DNA from 3 places in the Photobacterium toruni genome. Region 3 is predicted to be linked to each of the others. Evidence: riboswitches for the same ligand, from Rfam matches in the RefSeq annotation. Region 3 holds a riboswitch; each other region holds the start of a gene.

Region 1 (4,941 bases), on a different replicon from region 3:
AAAGGCCGTTGTCGAATCAAACAGCGCGCTAATGCTACTCGTTGTCGCTGTCCACCTGACAGTTGTTCTGGTAAACGTGATAAATATGCCGTTAACCCCACTTTTTCAGCTGCATCATGTACTTGTTGTTGTTGCTGAGGACTCAATTTAAGACGAGGATCAATGCCAAGCGCAATATTTTCATACACGCTGAGGTGAGGAAATAAGTTGTGTTCTTGAAACAACATCGATAATGGTCGTTGAGCAGGATCAAGTGTAATAATCGATTGCTGGTGGATAGTAATATCGCCACTATTTGGCTGTAAAAATCCCGCAATAAGCGCTAATAAAGTACTTTTTCCTGCACCACTTGGACCAATTAATGCCGCAATATCTCCTTGTTGAAGGCTAAAGTTAAAGCTTAACGTCATTGGGCGTTCATGTTGGCGTTGCGGCTGATAGGTATAACTGAGCTGGTTGACATTAAGCATGGTGTTTACCTTTGGTGCGGCGAGGTTGGAAACAATATTCAATGGCGCTGAATAAACCTAAACTGAGTAATAACAATAATAATGCAGCCACAGCAGCACCATCCATGCGATAGCTACCCATTAATTGAAATAAATACAGCGGTAGAGTTTGAAAATCTTGGCTGCCAAATAAAGCAATCGCGCCCAGATCACCCAATGAGAGTACCAAGCTTATTGCCAATGATTGCGCAATAGGTTTACGCAGTGCTCGCCATTCTACAAGCCGTAAACGTGACCAACCCCTCATACCTAAACTTCGACATAATATATTGTATTGTTGAGCAATATGTAGCATCGGCTGACTTAACGTCTTGATGACATAAGGCAATGCCATTAGTGCATTAACCCCCACAACAACCCAAAAAGCAGCGCCATAGGCATCGGTATATTGACGCAGCAATAAGAATATTCCGGTACTTAAGACCAGCCCTGGCGTGACTAAAATGATGGTGCCGATCATTTCGATACTATCGGCACTAAAACGTTGTTGAGTTAAGCGTAATTGTCGACTCGCCAGTAATATCATCACCCCAAACACAAAGGCTAAACAACAAGCCATAACCGCAATCTGAAGCGAATTAGCGACGGCATGCCACAGTGCCGACTGCTGTAATAACTGTGGCAGTTGCCGGTTTAAGCCAGCAACAAAGACTGCAATAATTGGCGGGATCACTAGCAATATCGCTGCGATGATCCAGCTCCAATCCCAGCATTTTGCGCGCCAGTTATCTTGATAGTTGACTACATTATTACTAATAGAGGCGCTAAAAGTCGCTAACGGTTTCGCAAAACGGTGGCTCAGTAATACCAGTCCACCACAAAGGATCATTTGCCATAACGCCAAAATAGCCCCTGTGGCGAGATCAAAGTCATAGCGAATAGCTTGATAAATCGCCAGTTCAATAGTGGTTGATTTAGGTCCGCCCCCTAGCGACATGATCACCGCAAAACTGGTAAAGCACAGCATGAAAATAAGCCCTGCGACATGAGGCAGTTGTTGGCGTAACCGCGGCCAAGCCACTAACTTAAATTTATACCAGCCACGAATACCTAAATGGGCAGCTAATTGATGTTGTTCATGGGGAATTGATTCTAGACTTTGAAGTAAAAACCGCACCGCTAATGGTAAGTTGAGAAACACATGCGCCAGTAAAATGCCGCTTAAACCATAAATGTTTAGCCGTGGTAATCCTAACAGGCTTAATCCATGACTAATAATGCCGCTTTTGCCGTAGATCGCTAATAGACCAAATACCGCCACTAACACTGGCATCACTAATGTCATCGCAAACAAACGTAATAACAGCTGTTTGCCAATAAAATCACGTCGTGATAGCGCGTAAGCTATCGCAATTGCAGGTACGATGCTCAGCAATGTGGATAGTAAGGCTTGGTAAAAACTAAATCGAGTCACATGACGAAGGTAAGGATCATGCCATAGACTACTCAGTTGCCATTGACCAGCATGAAGTATTAGGCTGGTGATTGCTGCGATCACCAGTAATAAAATAAGCCCGACACTCAATAGTCCGGGCATAAGTTGAGTTACACGTTTATTCACCGCGGTATGCCATTATTGGGTCAGCGCTTGCTGCCATTCTCGAATCCATGCTTTACGCTTTTGAGCTACTTCATCAGCACTAAATTCTAATGCTTTATCTGGAATAACTAATTGCTTAAAAGCGGCTGGCAGTGGTTGTTTAGTGACAGGGTACATCCAATTATGGGTCGCGATTTGAGATTGAAAAGCGTCACTAACAATAAACTGCATAAACTGATCAGCCAGTTTAGGATGCGGGCTGTTTTTCATTTTAGCGGCCACTTCCACTTGCATATAATGGCCTTCTTTGAAGTTAGCCGCTTTATACTGATTTTTGTGCTCTTCTATAATGTGATAGGCCGGTGAGGTGGTGTATGACAAGACCATGTCGGCTTCACCATCAAGGAACATGCTGTAAGCTTCAGACCAGCCTTTAGTAACCGTCACCGTATGTTTAGCAAGTTGTTGCCATGCAGCGGCAGCCTTATCGCCATATACCGATTTCATCCATAGCATCAGCCCTTGTCCTGGGGTTGAAGTGCGAGGATCTTGGTAGATGACACTGATATTTTGATCGTTAACCAGCGCTTTTAAACTGGTAGGTGGGTGGGGTAATTTAGTGCTGTCATAAACAAATGCAAAATAGCCGTAATCATAGGGAATAAAGGTATCGTCATGCCAACCTTTAGGTAAGGTTAATTTACTTAGATCAACATGTTGTTTAGCCAGTAATCCCGTTTGTTTGGCTTCAGTCATCAGGTTGTTATCAAGCCCCAATAGAATATCTGCTTGGCTACGGCTGCCTTCTAAACGCACTCGATTAAGAATTGATACACCATCTTCTAAAGAGACGAAGTTAACTTTGCAACCATCGCATTGGGCTTCAAAGGCTTTTTTGATAATAGGCCCCGGTCCCCACTCGGATGAAAACGAGCTGTAGGTATAAACATTAAGGGTGTTATCGGCGGCCAAGACGTTATTTGAGAGTAACGCTATCGATATTAGCGGTAAAAGTGTGTAACTGATTTTCACTATGCGCTCCTGATGTCAGCATCCTGCAAACAAAATAAAAAGAGAGAGCGGCACAGGGTTGAGAGGATAAATATCAGCTGTAATAGCAGATTTGCAATGGCAAAAACCAGTGCGTTTCTCAATTCCTACGCCAGCATTACCTGGTTCAGGTTCAATGGGTTCTGCTATATCAATCACGATAATAACAACAATCTCAGCCAAAAGGCTCCCCAATGAGAACGCGACTATTGTACCTGTAACTAGCGTTAAGTTATAGCTTCTGATTTAACAACCAGTTGTAATCAAACTGAATGTTATTGGCATTGATTTTATTATGCAGTAGATACTGATTTATATGCTGCAGTAATGCTTGTTGGTTGCCAAAGTCGCTATCATACCAGTCATAAATAGATGATAGGGTGGTTTGTTTTGAGCTGATTTTTACCCCTTTATCACTATTAATAAAACGACTAGCTGCCGCATCTAGTTGGTGATTAAGTTGCTGGCTGTCAAATACTTGCGGCAGTAAATCTGGGCAGCCTAAACTGGCACAATTAACCGCATAATGGATACGAGGATCACGCCAAATAGGGCGCAATATGCGATGTTCAATATCGTTAAGGCTAAGAGTTTTATTATTGATGGTGACGATAGGTTGATCCCAAGGACCAAAGCTGAAAAAACCACCCAGTTTGGTGATTGAAGTGAGTGGGTAATTATTAATGATCAATTGAACGGTGAGCGCATTATAAAGGTTAACCCAATAAGAAAATTGAACATCACGATTATATTGGCGTGGATCAAGTTTAGCTAGGTGATTGATATAAAACTGTAATTTCTGTTTGTCGGCAGGGGTAACAGCGTTATAACGAAATAGGGTTTGTTGCGGATTAACCACTAAATATTTAGTTAATAATTGTTGCCATTGCTGATGATCAATATCGTGTTGATTGTTGACAACATGATCTTGCCAATAGGGTAATAGATTCGCTTTGGGAGCGGCAAATAGAGACCAAGAAAAGAAAATTAATAATAAGCTAAATGCAATACGCATACAGAACCTGTTATAAAAAGAGATATTAATAGGAGACCGTAATGACAGCTGATTTATTACAGCTGAGAAGGGCGATACTAACGCCTGAGATTAACAGGCGTTAGAATTGAGGTTAGCTAATTTAAGCGAGGTAAGTCGGAATATTGGCTTCATATTCAGCAATTTTGGCTTGGTATTGTAGTGTTAAGCCAATGTTATCTAATCCATTTAGCAGGCAGTGACGACGAAATTCATCAATTTCAAATGGATATTGGTTACCGTTAGCCGTTACTGTCATTGCTGCAAGATCAACACAGATTTCAGCGCCTTCAATTGTCTCTACAAATTCAAATAACTCATCAACTTGTTGATCGCTAAGACGAACAGGGATCATTTGGTTATTGATAGCGTTACCATAAAAAATATCGGCAAAGCTAGGAGCTATCATTACTTTAATACCGTAATCTGCTAACGCCCATGGTGCATGTTCACGCGATGATCCACAGCCGAAATTTTCGCGAGCCAATAAAATGGTCGCGCCTTGGTAACGGGGATCGTTCATTATGAAGTCGGGATTGAGCTGTTGACCGTCTTCGTCTAAAAAGCGCCAATCATGAAATAAATGTTGCCCAAAACCTGTCCGCGTCACTTTTTGTAAAAACTGCTTTGGAATAATGGCATCGGTATCAATATTGGCAGTATTTAATGGCACCACCAATCCGGTATGTTGAGTAAAACCTGTCATGTTTACATCCTTTTGTTACGCAGATACGGGATCAAGTTGGCGAATATCAATAAAGTGACCAGCACACGCTGCCGCTGCCGCCATCGCGGGGCTCACTAAATGG
Region 2 (4,941 bases), on a different replicon from region 3:
CTTTCTTGAAGAAGGCTTAGAAGGGCTTCAAGAAAAAACGCGTAGTGGTCGCCCTGCATTTCTCTCACCTAAACAACGTGAGCAGCTATCCAATTATATTAAACTTAAAGCTCAAGACTCTTCTGGCGGGCGATTAATAGGCGCGGATATTCATGCTTACATTCTCAAAGAATTTGATAAAAACTACCACCCAGATTCTATCTATTATCTACTTAAGCGCATGGGCTTTTCGTGGATAACATCACGGTCAAAACATCCAAAACAATCACAGCAAGCTCAGGATAATTTTAAAAAAATTTAAAATTGAAATGATCCTTAAGATCCCAGGATATATAGCGCTCGATAAGGTCGATGTATGGTTTCAAGATGAAGCAAGATTTGGACAACAAAATACCACTACCCGTCTTTGGGCTGAACGAGGAACTCGACCAAGAGCGATAAAACAACAGCAGTTTGAATATGCTTATCTATTTGGTTCGGTGTGCCCAGCAAGAGGAGTTGGTGAGGCGTTAGTGGTACCTTGGGTAAATAAAGAAATAATGACTGAGCACCTTGCTCAGATATCACGAACCACAGAAAAAGGTCGTTATGCTATTGTAGTGATGGATGGTGCAGGCTGGCATACTGACGATATTGCTAATCCGTTTAATAATCTAAGCATCATCAAACTTCCACCATATTCCCCAGAACTTAACCCAATAGAACAAGTTTGGAGTTGGTTACGACAACACTATCTCGCTAATCAAAATTTTTCTGATTATAACGACATTCTCGATAAGGTCTGCCTTGCATGGAATCAGTTTAATGAATCGGCTTCACGCATCACTAGAATGTGTTCAAGAGATTGGATCAACCTGACCAGTTAATTTTCCAGATTGGTATTATTCTTATGAAAAAAACCGCCTTGCGGCGGTTATATGTTTGAATGATTATTAGCTTTTCATCATTAGCTGGTAGCCAATATAACAAGCAAACAAACTGACGGTTACGTTAAGTACGATATTTAACCCAGCTTTGATAAACTCACCTTGCTGCATCATTACAATGTTATCCATTGAAAAGGTAGAGAAGGTGGTTAATGCACCAAGAAAGCCTAGGCCTATCATTGGACGCCATGGTGCTGCTTCTATCATTCCTTGATTTAGCCCTGACATTAATAGCCCCATAATTAGCGAGCCAATAATATTGACGGTTAATGTTCCGTATGGGAAGCCACGGCCAAATAAAATAACGCAAAGCTCAGAAATTAAGTATCGTGAGCAGGCGCCGAATGCACCACCGATTGCGATGAATCCTAGTAATAAATATTGGCTCATTGGTATCTCGTTTCAGTTAAAGGTAATGATTAAAAAACGTCATAATAATCGCTTGTTGAGTTGGTTAATACTCTCGATAACTGCAATCATTGATTTAAGCGTATATTAAAATGTCTGTACATAGTTGGTTGTATAGCTACATTTATAGCATCATAATCATAACTAAGAAATTCACTATTGAGCGTTAGCTCACGGAGATAAGCTATGTCGCTATATCAAACAATCTTGCTTGCTGTTAACCCTGAAGATAAATATGCTCATAAATTAATGGTGAAGGCCGGAGTTATTGCTGAGCAAAATCATGCTGAATTACACATTGCTTATGTTGAGCCTGGTGTTGGAAATGTTAGTTTTATTGATGTTGAAATTGAATTGCAAGAAGAGCATGACGCTATAGCAAAACAACGAATGACACAATTATCAGAGTTAGCTGCTGTATCGTCTTATCCTGTGGCAGGGTTACATATTGCTAATGGCGACATTGCGAAACATTTAGAAGAGCTTGCTGAAAAAATTGAAGCCAATTTGGTGATTACTGGTTATCACAAATCCAGTATTCATATTTTTGGTGATGTGAGTGAGACATTAGCGAAAAATCTTAAATGTGATGTACTTATTTCGCAATAATCTGTGTTGTGATTATCTGCAATAAAAAGCCGTGTAATTGCACGGCTTTTTGCTATCTGTCACTAGGTGTTGATTCTTTATTGGGAAACCATTGCGATCATAACCTCAGTTATTATACTCAATCACTTACTTGTCGGAGTGCCATATGGCTGAGACCGCATTGCGGGATCCGTTGAACCTGATCAGGCTAATACCTGCGAAGGGAACAAGAGGTTATCTTTACTGCATATTCTTATCGAGGATCACTGTACGTATTTGATGATGCATAACTGTATGCATAGCTCTTGTTTACGCCCATCTGATAAGCACTTTTCCCTATAACATTAAAGGAAATTGCTGTGTCGAATCGCAAGCAAGCGAGATTGGAAGCGAAACAATTTATCGAGTCATTAACGGCTCAACCCTATCCTAATTCACGAAAAGTCTATGTTGTTGGTAGTCGTGCTGATATTGCAGTACCGATGCGAGAAATTGCTTTAGCTGATAGCCTTATTAGTGGTCCTAAACAAAATCCCATTTTTGAACCGAACCAACCGATTCGTGTTTATGATACTTCTGGTTTTTATACCGATCCTGAGCACTCTATAGATATTTATCGTGGTTTGCCCCCAGTGCGCCAAGCGTGGATCATTGAACGTAATGACACTGAATTATTATCTGATTTAAGTTCTGATTACGCTAATGAGCGTTTGCATGATCAGAGTTTGGATTCATTGCGTTTTAATCAGCGCGCTCCAACTCGACGTGCTAATAACGGTAAGAGTGTTACTCAATTGCATTACGCCCGCCAAGGTATTGTTACGCCTGAAATGGAATATATTGCGATTCGCGAAAACATGGGGCGAGGATATTATGATGATGAAATGCTAAACCAACAACATTCCGGCGTTAATTTTGGCGCTAATCTCCCTTTAAAGATCACACCTGAATTTGTTCGGCAAGAGGTTGCGGCTGGGCGTGCGATTATTCCTACAAATATCAATCACCCAGAAGTAGAACCAATGATTATTGGGCGTAATTTTTTAGTAAAGGTGAATGCCAACATTGGTAATTCAGCCGTGAGTTCATCCATTGAAGAAGAAGTTGAGAAATTAGTATGGTCGACTCGGTGGGGCGGCGATACGGTAATGGATTTATCAACGGGACGTAATATCCATGAAACGCGGGAATGGATCATTCGTAATAGCCCAGTACCGATTGGAACGGTACCGATGTATCAAGCATTGGAGAAAGTAAATGGAGTTGCGGAAAATCTAAACTGGGCTGTTTTTCGCGATACGTTATTAGAACAAGCTGAACAAGGTGTCGATTACTTTACTATTCATGCTGGAGTTTTATTACGTTATGTGCCAATGACGGCTCGACGGGTGACTGGGATTGTTTCTCGTGGCGGCTCAATCATGGCTAAGTGGTGTTTAGCACATCATCAAGAAAGTTTTTTGTATGAAAATTTCCGCAGTATTTGTGAGATTTGTGCTCAATATGATATTACGCTCTCTCTCGGTGACGGTTTGCGACCAGGCTCTATTGCTGATGCCAACGATGAAGCGCAGTTTAGTGAGCTGCGTACTTTAGGTGAGCTAACAAAAATCGCGTGGGAATATGATGTTCAGGTCATGATTGAAGGTCCGGGTCATGTGCCAATGCATATGATTAAGGCCAATATGGATGAGCAACTTAAACATTGTCATGAAGCGCCATTTTATACGCTTGGACCTCTTACAACAGATATTGCGCCCGGTTATGATCATATTACTTCTGGTATTGGTGCTGCCATGATTGGTTGGTATGGCTGTGCAATGCTGTGTTATGTCACGCCCAAAGAGCATTTAGGATTACCCAATAAAGATGATGTAAAAGTCGGTTTGATCACGTACAAGTTGTGTGCGCATGCGGCAGACTTAGCTAAAGGCCACCCCGGGGCACAAGTTCGTGATAATGCATTATCTAAAGCACGGTTTGAGTTTCGCTGGGAAGATCAATTTAATCTAGGCCTTGACCCACAAACTGCTCGAGATTATCACGATCAAACTTTACCGCAAGAATCTGGCAAAGTAGCCCACTTTTGTTCTATGTGTGGACCTAAATTTTGCTCAATGAAAATCTCTCAAGAAGTTCGAGATTACGCGAAAACGCTATCACCAATAGGTATTAGACAGAGTGATAACCCTCGTGTCGAGATGGAACAAAAAGCGGCTGAATTTCGCGCTCGTGGCAGTGAATTGTATCACCCTGCTAAAGAGGATTAACCAATGAGCACGTTATCGTTACCCCCTCATCTAATACCATTATTAATGCATATCGAACCTCTATTAATACCCGCTGAGTTATACCAACTAGGCGAAACGGTGACAGTAACCGTTCATAGCAGTGAGCCTTTAATACATATCAAGACCATCGTTAAGGAGTGTTCATTAGCGTTTAATTTTGTTACTGCAGATGAGGCGTGTACCCCGCCAACGTATCAAATATGGGATCAGTGGCTCGCCCCTTTTGCTGAATTGGCTGAGTTGCAACAAAAAGTCGCGGCCAATCCTAGTTTTGTCGTCTGTGGGTTTCCCGTAAATGATGGTTGTGTTGATATTTGGCATCATCAAGGGCAGGCTCGAGCTGTGTATTGTCATCATAGTGGCGCTAGTGAAGCACAACGAGCAATGTTGTTGGTAGCACTTGCACTTGATTATCCATTGGACGATGCGTTGGTATTAGCACGTGCTTATGCGCGGAGTTATCACGAATATAGTTATCAAGATCATAATCAGGATGCTCAAAGCGAACCAGTTTGGCCAACAGAAGCTAAAGTTTTTCCTCGTGCTTTAACGATAAATCATCCTCAAATCAAACAACTTGGATGGTTAATTGATGGTCAAGAGCTGGCTCCTTTTGCAGCTTTAGAGACAAGGCAACTTGGTTTGTATGCCGTTGTTGATAGCAGTGATTGGATTAAACGAGTCTTAGATCTTGGTGTTAATACCACCCAATTACGAATTAAAAATCC
Region 3 (4,941 bases):
CGCCCAGCCGACATTGACGATATTGACATCACTTAATTTCACATCGTGATCAGCCAGCATGGTGCCAATGGTTGCATCTTCGTTACCTGCAACTGAAATACCAATGGTTTTACCTTTTAATTGAGATAAATCAGAGATACCACTTTTCTTTAATACCATCAATGTATTAAGCGGTGTCGCAATTAGAGTGGCGGTTTTAATTAAAGGTAAACCAGCAGCGACATCAATGGTTAAATTGGGTTGATAAGAAACGGCAAGATCGATTTTATTGGCGGCGACTAATTTCGGTGGTAAAGATGGATCGGCAGGTTGCTGAATATCAACCTCGATTCCATGCTGTTTAAAATACCCGCGTTCATGGGCAATAATAATTGGGCCATGATTTGGGTTAACAAACCAATCAAGCATTAGGCTTATTTTAGTCAGTTTTTGAGGAACAGTTGTTGCATCGGCACTGACTGAGAAGCCAAACAACATTAGCATTGTTGTCGTGATTAACAAGATACGTTTCACAGTAAATCCTTTAAAGAGTGAGTCTAAAATTAGGTATTAGGTATTAGGTATTAGGTATTAGGTATTAGGTATTAGGTAAAGCGTCAGTCTGTTAAGACAGTTGCCATGGAATAAAGCGCTTTAAGAATTTATCGGTAACGAAATACAGCGATATTGATAACAACGATAAAATAAATAGCGCTGCAAACATTTCATCAATCATCATCCGTGCATTAGCTTGCAGCATTAAATAACCTAAGCCTTCGCTCGCGCCCACCCATTCGCCAGCGACTGCGCCAATCGGAGCAATAACCACCGCGACTCGAATGCCAGAAGCTAGTGCCGGTAAAGCAGCAGGAAAGCGAATATATTTAAGTTGTTGCCATTTGGTCGCGCCCATGGTGGCTGATAATTCAAGGTAACCTGTAGGGGTATTACGTAAGCCGTCATAGCAGCATGTGGTGACAGGGAAAAAGATAATTAACGCTGCCATTACTACTTTTGAACCAATGCCATAGCCTAACCACAGCATTAATACCGGAGCGATAGCAAACACAGGAATGGCTTGACTGGCAATCAATAATGGTAATAACCATCGCTTAACGGGCTTAAAGAGCAGCATTTGTAAGGCAAAAAATAACCCTAATGATAAACCGAGAATTAGCCCTAGAATGATCTCTTGGCTGGTCACCCAAGTATTACTTAACAGAACGTCATAGCGGGAGACTAACCGCTGCGCTACAGCCAATGGTGGTGGTAAAATAAAGCTCGGTAAGTGAAACACCATCACGGTGAGTTGCCATAATCCAAGTAGCACGCTAATACTGATCAGTAATCGTAACGGTGTTGCAAGTTCACGCTGTGGGTGTCGTTGTTGACGCGGCGATTTGGTAGCGATTAAATGGGTAATATCAGTCATGATCGTGTGCCAATATGTCAAAAATACGTTGCTGGTGGCTGGCTGAATCGGCGTCAAAACGTCGCGGTGGTAATGATGCGGGTAACGATAACGCCGTTGCAAAAGCGGGCTCGCCTTGCAAAATATACAGTTGATCACTTAATCGAATCGCTTCTTGAGGATCATGGGTTATCAGCACCACGGTTTTATGCTTGAGTAAGTTTACAAATAGATCTTGCAAGCGATAACGGGTGACGGCATCCAATGCGGAGAAAGGTTCATCCATCAATACAATCGGTTGGTCTTGTAACAGTGTTCTCGCAAGGGCGACTCGCTGGCGCATACCACCCGATAATTGTTGTGGTAGTAGTTGATGTTTATCGGCTAAACCAACCTGTTCTAATAATGTCATTGCCCGTTGTTTTAAATTGGGTATTGAATCGTGATGACCGAACTTACTGCTAATACAAACATTGTCTAATACCGTTAACCAAGGCAATAACAGATCTTGTTGCGCCATATAAGCGACTCGTCCCGTTAAAGGCTGATTATCTGAAATATTTAGCTGCCCTTGCCATTCTGTCCGTTCATTGAGTAATCCGGCTAAGAATTTAATTAAAGTACTTTTGCCACAGCCACTTTTACCGACTAGGCAAGTCCATTTATTCGCAGCAATGGTTAAATTCAGATCCTTAATTACAGGGATGCTTTGATGATCAGCAATATTTGAGTGATAGCGTAAACTGCCATTAGTAATGGTGATTTCCAGATCATCGCACATGATGATGACCTGCAAAAAAGTGATTCACAGGACCGTGACCATGACCGATATTGAGTTCATCAGCGGCAGTTATAGCAGCAGTAATGTAGCGTTTAGCCAAGGTTGTTGCTGTTGTAAGATCATTTCCTTGGGCTAAATAAGACGCGATAGCCGCAGACAGGGTACAACCTGTACCGTGAGTATTGTTGGTGTTAATACGAGGGGTGGTGAGTTCAATAACATCAGTCGCGAGAATCAGTAAATCAGTGCTATCACTACTTTGTTCTAAATGCCCACCTTTGAGTAATATGGCATGAGGATTAATATTTCGTAATGCGCTGATCATCGATTGCATATCAACCAGTGATTGTGGAATGTCTAACCCCGTTAATGCTGCAGCTTCTGGCAAGTTAGGGGTAATAATATCAGCCAGTGGCAGTAATTCTGTTTTGAGGGTGGTAATGGCGTGTTGTTGTAATAATACATCACCACTGGTGGCTACCATTACTGGATCAATGACTAAAAATGGTGGTTTGTAATGACGAATTTTTGCAGCAACCAGTCGAATAATATCACTGTCGGCGAGCATGCCAATTTTGACGGCTTGAATATTTAAATCGCTGAATACGGCGTCCAGCTGTTGCTCAACCATATCAAGAGGAATGGCTAGTATGCCGCTAACGCCTTGCGTATTTTGGGCGGTAATCGCCGTAATAACCGAGCAAGCATAACTGCCTGTTGCTGAAATAGCTTTAATATCAGCTTGAATACCCGCGCCGCCGCCACTGTCTGATCCGGCAATGGTCAATACAATAGGCGTCGTTGTGTGATGTGATGATAAGGTGTGTGACATACTTCATTCCTTACGCGCTAGCATCAGGAACAAGTATCAAGCGGATCGAAGTGTAAACTGCGGTAAATGTGTGCAGTTATGACTTAGCTTGCATCTATTAACGTTGGTAATCCGTTGATAGTTAGTTCCCTCCGCCAGTGCTAACTGGTTCAGGTTCAACGGGTCCCACTATTACAGTGATCTCAGCTTAACGCCCCCCGACTAATGGCAATTATCCTAATCCAGAATAATTGGGTTGTCACTCTATTTTATTAAGAAATAACAACTTACAAATGTTATGCGAGATTGTTAATAAATGACATATTAATTTGGTGAATATTTAATCGTTGTGATATTTTTTCAAATGGGACTGAAATGGGACACGATTGTTTTAATGCCCGCGAGGGCGATAGGGAATCTACTTGCCGCGCGTTGAGTTTTTAAAATAAAGATATGGCTGTCCTATGTTCCTAAGCTCATTCTTTCAGATAACCCATACACCCAAACAACAGCCGTCATTCCCTACAGTGAATGCCCGCGAGGGCGATAGGGAATCTACTTGCCGCGCGTTGAGTTTTTTAAAGTAAAGCTATGGCTGTCTTATGTTCCGCAAGTGCCCGATTTTGTGATTATTATCGGGATTAATAACTAAAAATGTATCTGATTTATAGAGATTTTTATATTATTGCGAGATAAATACGGGCTCATGTTCAAAGAACAAATTCGGGCAAGTTGTTAATATAATAAGTTGTTATGACAATATGTTGGGTTGAGAAATTATGAAGTATTTGAAATCTAAAGTAGAAAGAATAATAAAAAACATCAAAGATAATGGTGATTTTCCTAACGAAAATAATCATCTTGATTACAAAGTTACAATGAATCTATCGGAGAGTAAAAAACCGCATGAAATGTTTTTAATGAATTTTGCAAAAGATATTATTTCTTTTGCAAATTCAGATGGTGGAATAGTTTTACTTGGTATCAAAGAGAATAAAGCTTTAGGTATCTATGAAGATAATGGTTTGGATTCTAGTGTTATTGAAATCTTAGATAAAATTGATTTAAATGATGTGAGCCAAGCGATTGAAAAAATTGTTAAAACCACAATATTGGTTGAACTTCAAAAGTTTAAAATCAGTACTCGTACTTATTACTACATATTAATAGAAAAAAGCAATCAAGTAATCGTGCCTGTATTAGATGCTAAAGAGAGTAAAATATACAAAGGTAATATTTATTACCGTATGTCAGGAAAAAATGAACAGGCTAATAAATCAACAAGTGATTTCAATAGGTTCCTTCAATTAAAGGCAAATGAAAAAAGTAAGGAATTTATGGAAATATGGTCAAAACTGATGCCTGAAATGTTTGAAATAAACCCGCGTGAAGTTTTGATTTTGAATCCACTGCAAAATAAAGTTTATGGATTCAATGGAAAAGATAATATTTTATCGGAAACCGATGTGGAAATTGATAAAAATGATGATGGTGTGTTTAACATTATATTAAATGCAATTTCAGCTGGTGAAATAGGAAAAATCACGACTAATGAAGGTAAGCCATTATACAAAATTGTAGGTGAGATTGTTAATGATAAAGATCGTGTTAGTCTTTCTAATATTGAAGTTGCAGTAAAAAGTAAAACTAATTACAAATTTAATAATGTACAACTAAAGCAAGTGATCGCATATTTGGGTTGGGTAAGTAATGCCAACTTTAAAATTAACGAGCCTGATTTGTCTGTTCTATGTGAGGGCTTTAGTGAATATATCTGGCTTGAAACAGTAGATAGTATTAAAGGTAGTAAGAAAATAACTTTTTCTACAGAGGCGGTAAATCCTATTGTTGAAATAATTAATAATAGTCAATTACACCAAGATGTATTTAAAAAAGATTTAGTATCTCAATTGTAAATGTCATAACAGATAAGAAAACATCAAAACATAGGACACCCAT

What was found. A riboswitch is a leader RNA that binds a small molecule or an ion and turns the genes downstream of it on or off. The one in region 3 is predicted to bind thiamine pyrophosphate.
Region 1: another riboswitch for thiamine pyrophosphate. It lies ahead of thiB (thiamine ABC transporter substrate binding subunit); the one in region 3 lies ahead of thiD (bifunctional hydroxymethylpyrimidine kinase/phosphomethylpyrimidine kinase).
Region 2: another riboswitch for thiamine pyrophosphate. It lies ahead of thiC (phosphomethylpyrimidine synthase ThiC); the one in region 3 lies ahead of thiD (bifunctional hydroxymethylpyrimidine kinase/phosphomethylpyrimidine kinase).

The regions. Positions count from the first base shown of each region.
Region 1 covers NZ_AP024854.1:2,634,228-2,639,168, reverse strand. Annotated here, with positions in the region: gene thiQ (thiamine ABC transporter ATP-binding protein) at 1-470, opposite strand, end outside; gene thiP (thiamine/thiamine pyrophosphate ABC transporter permease ThiP) at 463-2,070, opposite strand; gene thiB (thiamine ABC transporter substrate binding subunit) at 2,083-3,075, opposite strand; TPP riboswitch at 3,187-3,303, opposite strand; gene OC457_RS12300 (DUF547 domain-containing protein) at 3,332-4,114, opposite strand; gene leuD (3-isopropylmalate dehydratase small subunit) at 4,236-4,838, opposite strand; gene leuC (3-isopropylmalate dehydratase large subunit) at 4,854-4,941, opposite strand, start outside.
Region 2 covers NZ_AP024854.1:2,914,895-2,919,835, reverse strand. Annotated here, with positions in the region: one part of gene OC457_RS13710 (IS630 family transposase) at 1-289, shown strand, start outside; one part of gene OC457_RS13710 (IS630 family transposase) at 291-866, shown strand; gene crcB (fluoride efflux transporter CrcB) at 933-1,316, opposite strand; gene OC457_RS13700 (universal stress protein) at 1,521-1,943, shown strand; TPP riboswitch at 2,068-2,165, shown strand; gene thiC (phosphomethylpyrimidine synthase ThiC) at 2,282-4,192, shown strand; gene thiE (thiamine phosphate synthase) at 4,196-4,941, shown strand, end outside.
Region 3 covers NZ_AP024855.1:33,539-38,479, forward strand. Annotated here, with positions in the region: gene OC457_RS14315 (ABC transporter substrate-binding protein) at 1-477, opposite strand, end outside; partial or broken gene OC457_RS14320 (ABC transporter permease) at 605-1,333, opposite strand; gene OC457_RS14325 (ABC transporter ATP-binding protein) at 1,404-2,171, opposite strand; gene thiD (bifunctional hydroxymethylpyrimidine kinase/phosphomethylpyrimidine kinase) at 2,161-3,003, opposite strand; TPP riboswitch at 3,113-3,213, opposite strand; gene OC457_RS14335 (ATP-binding protein) at 3,762-4,898, shown strand.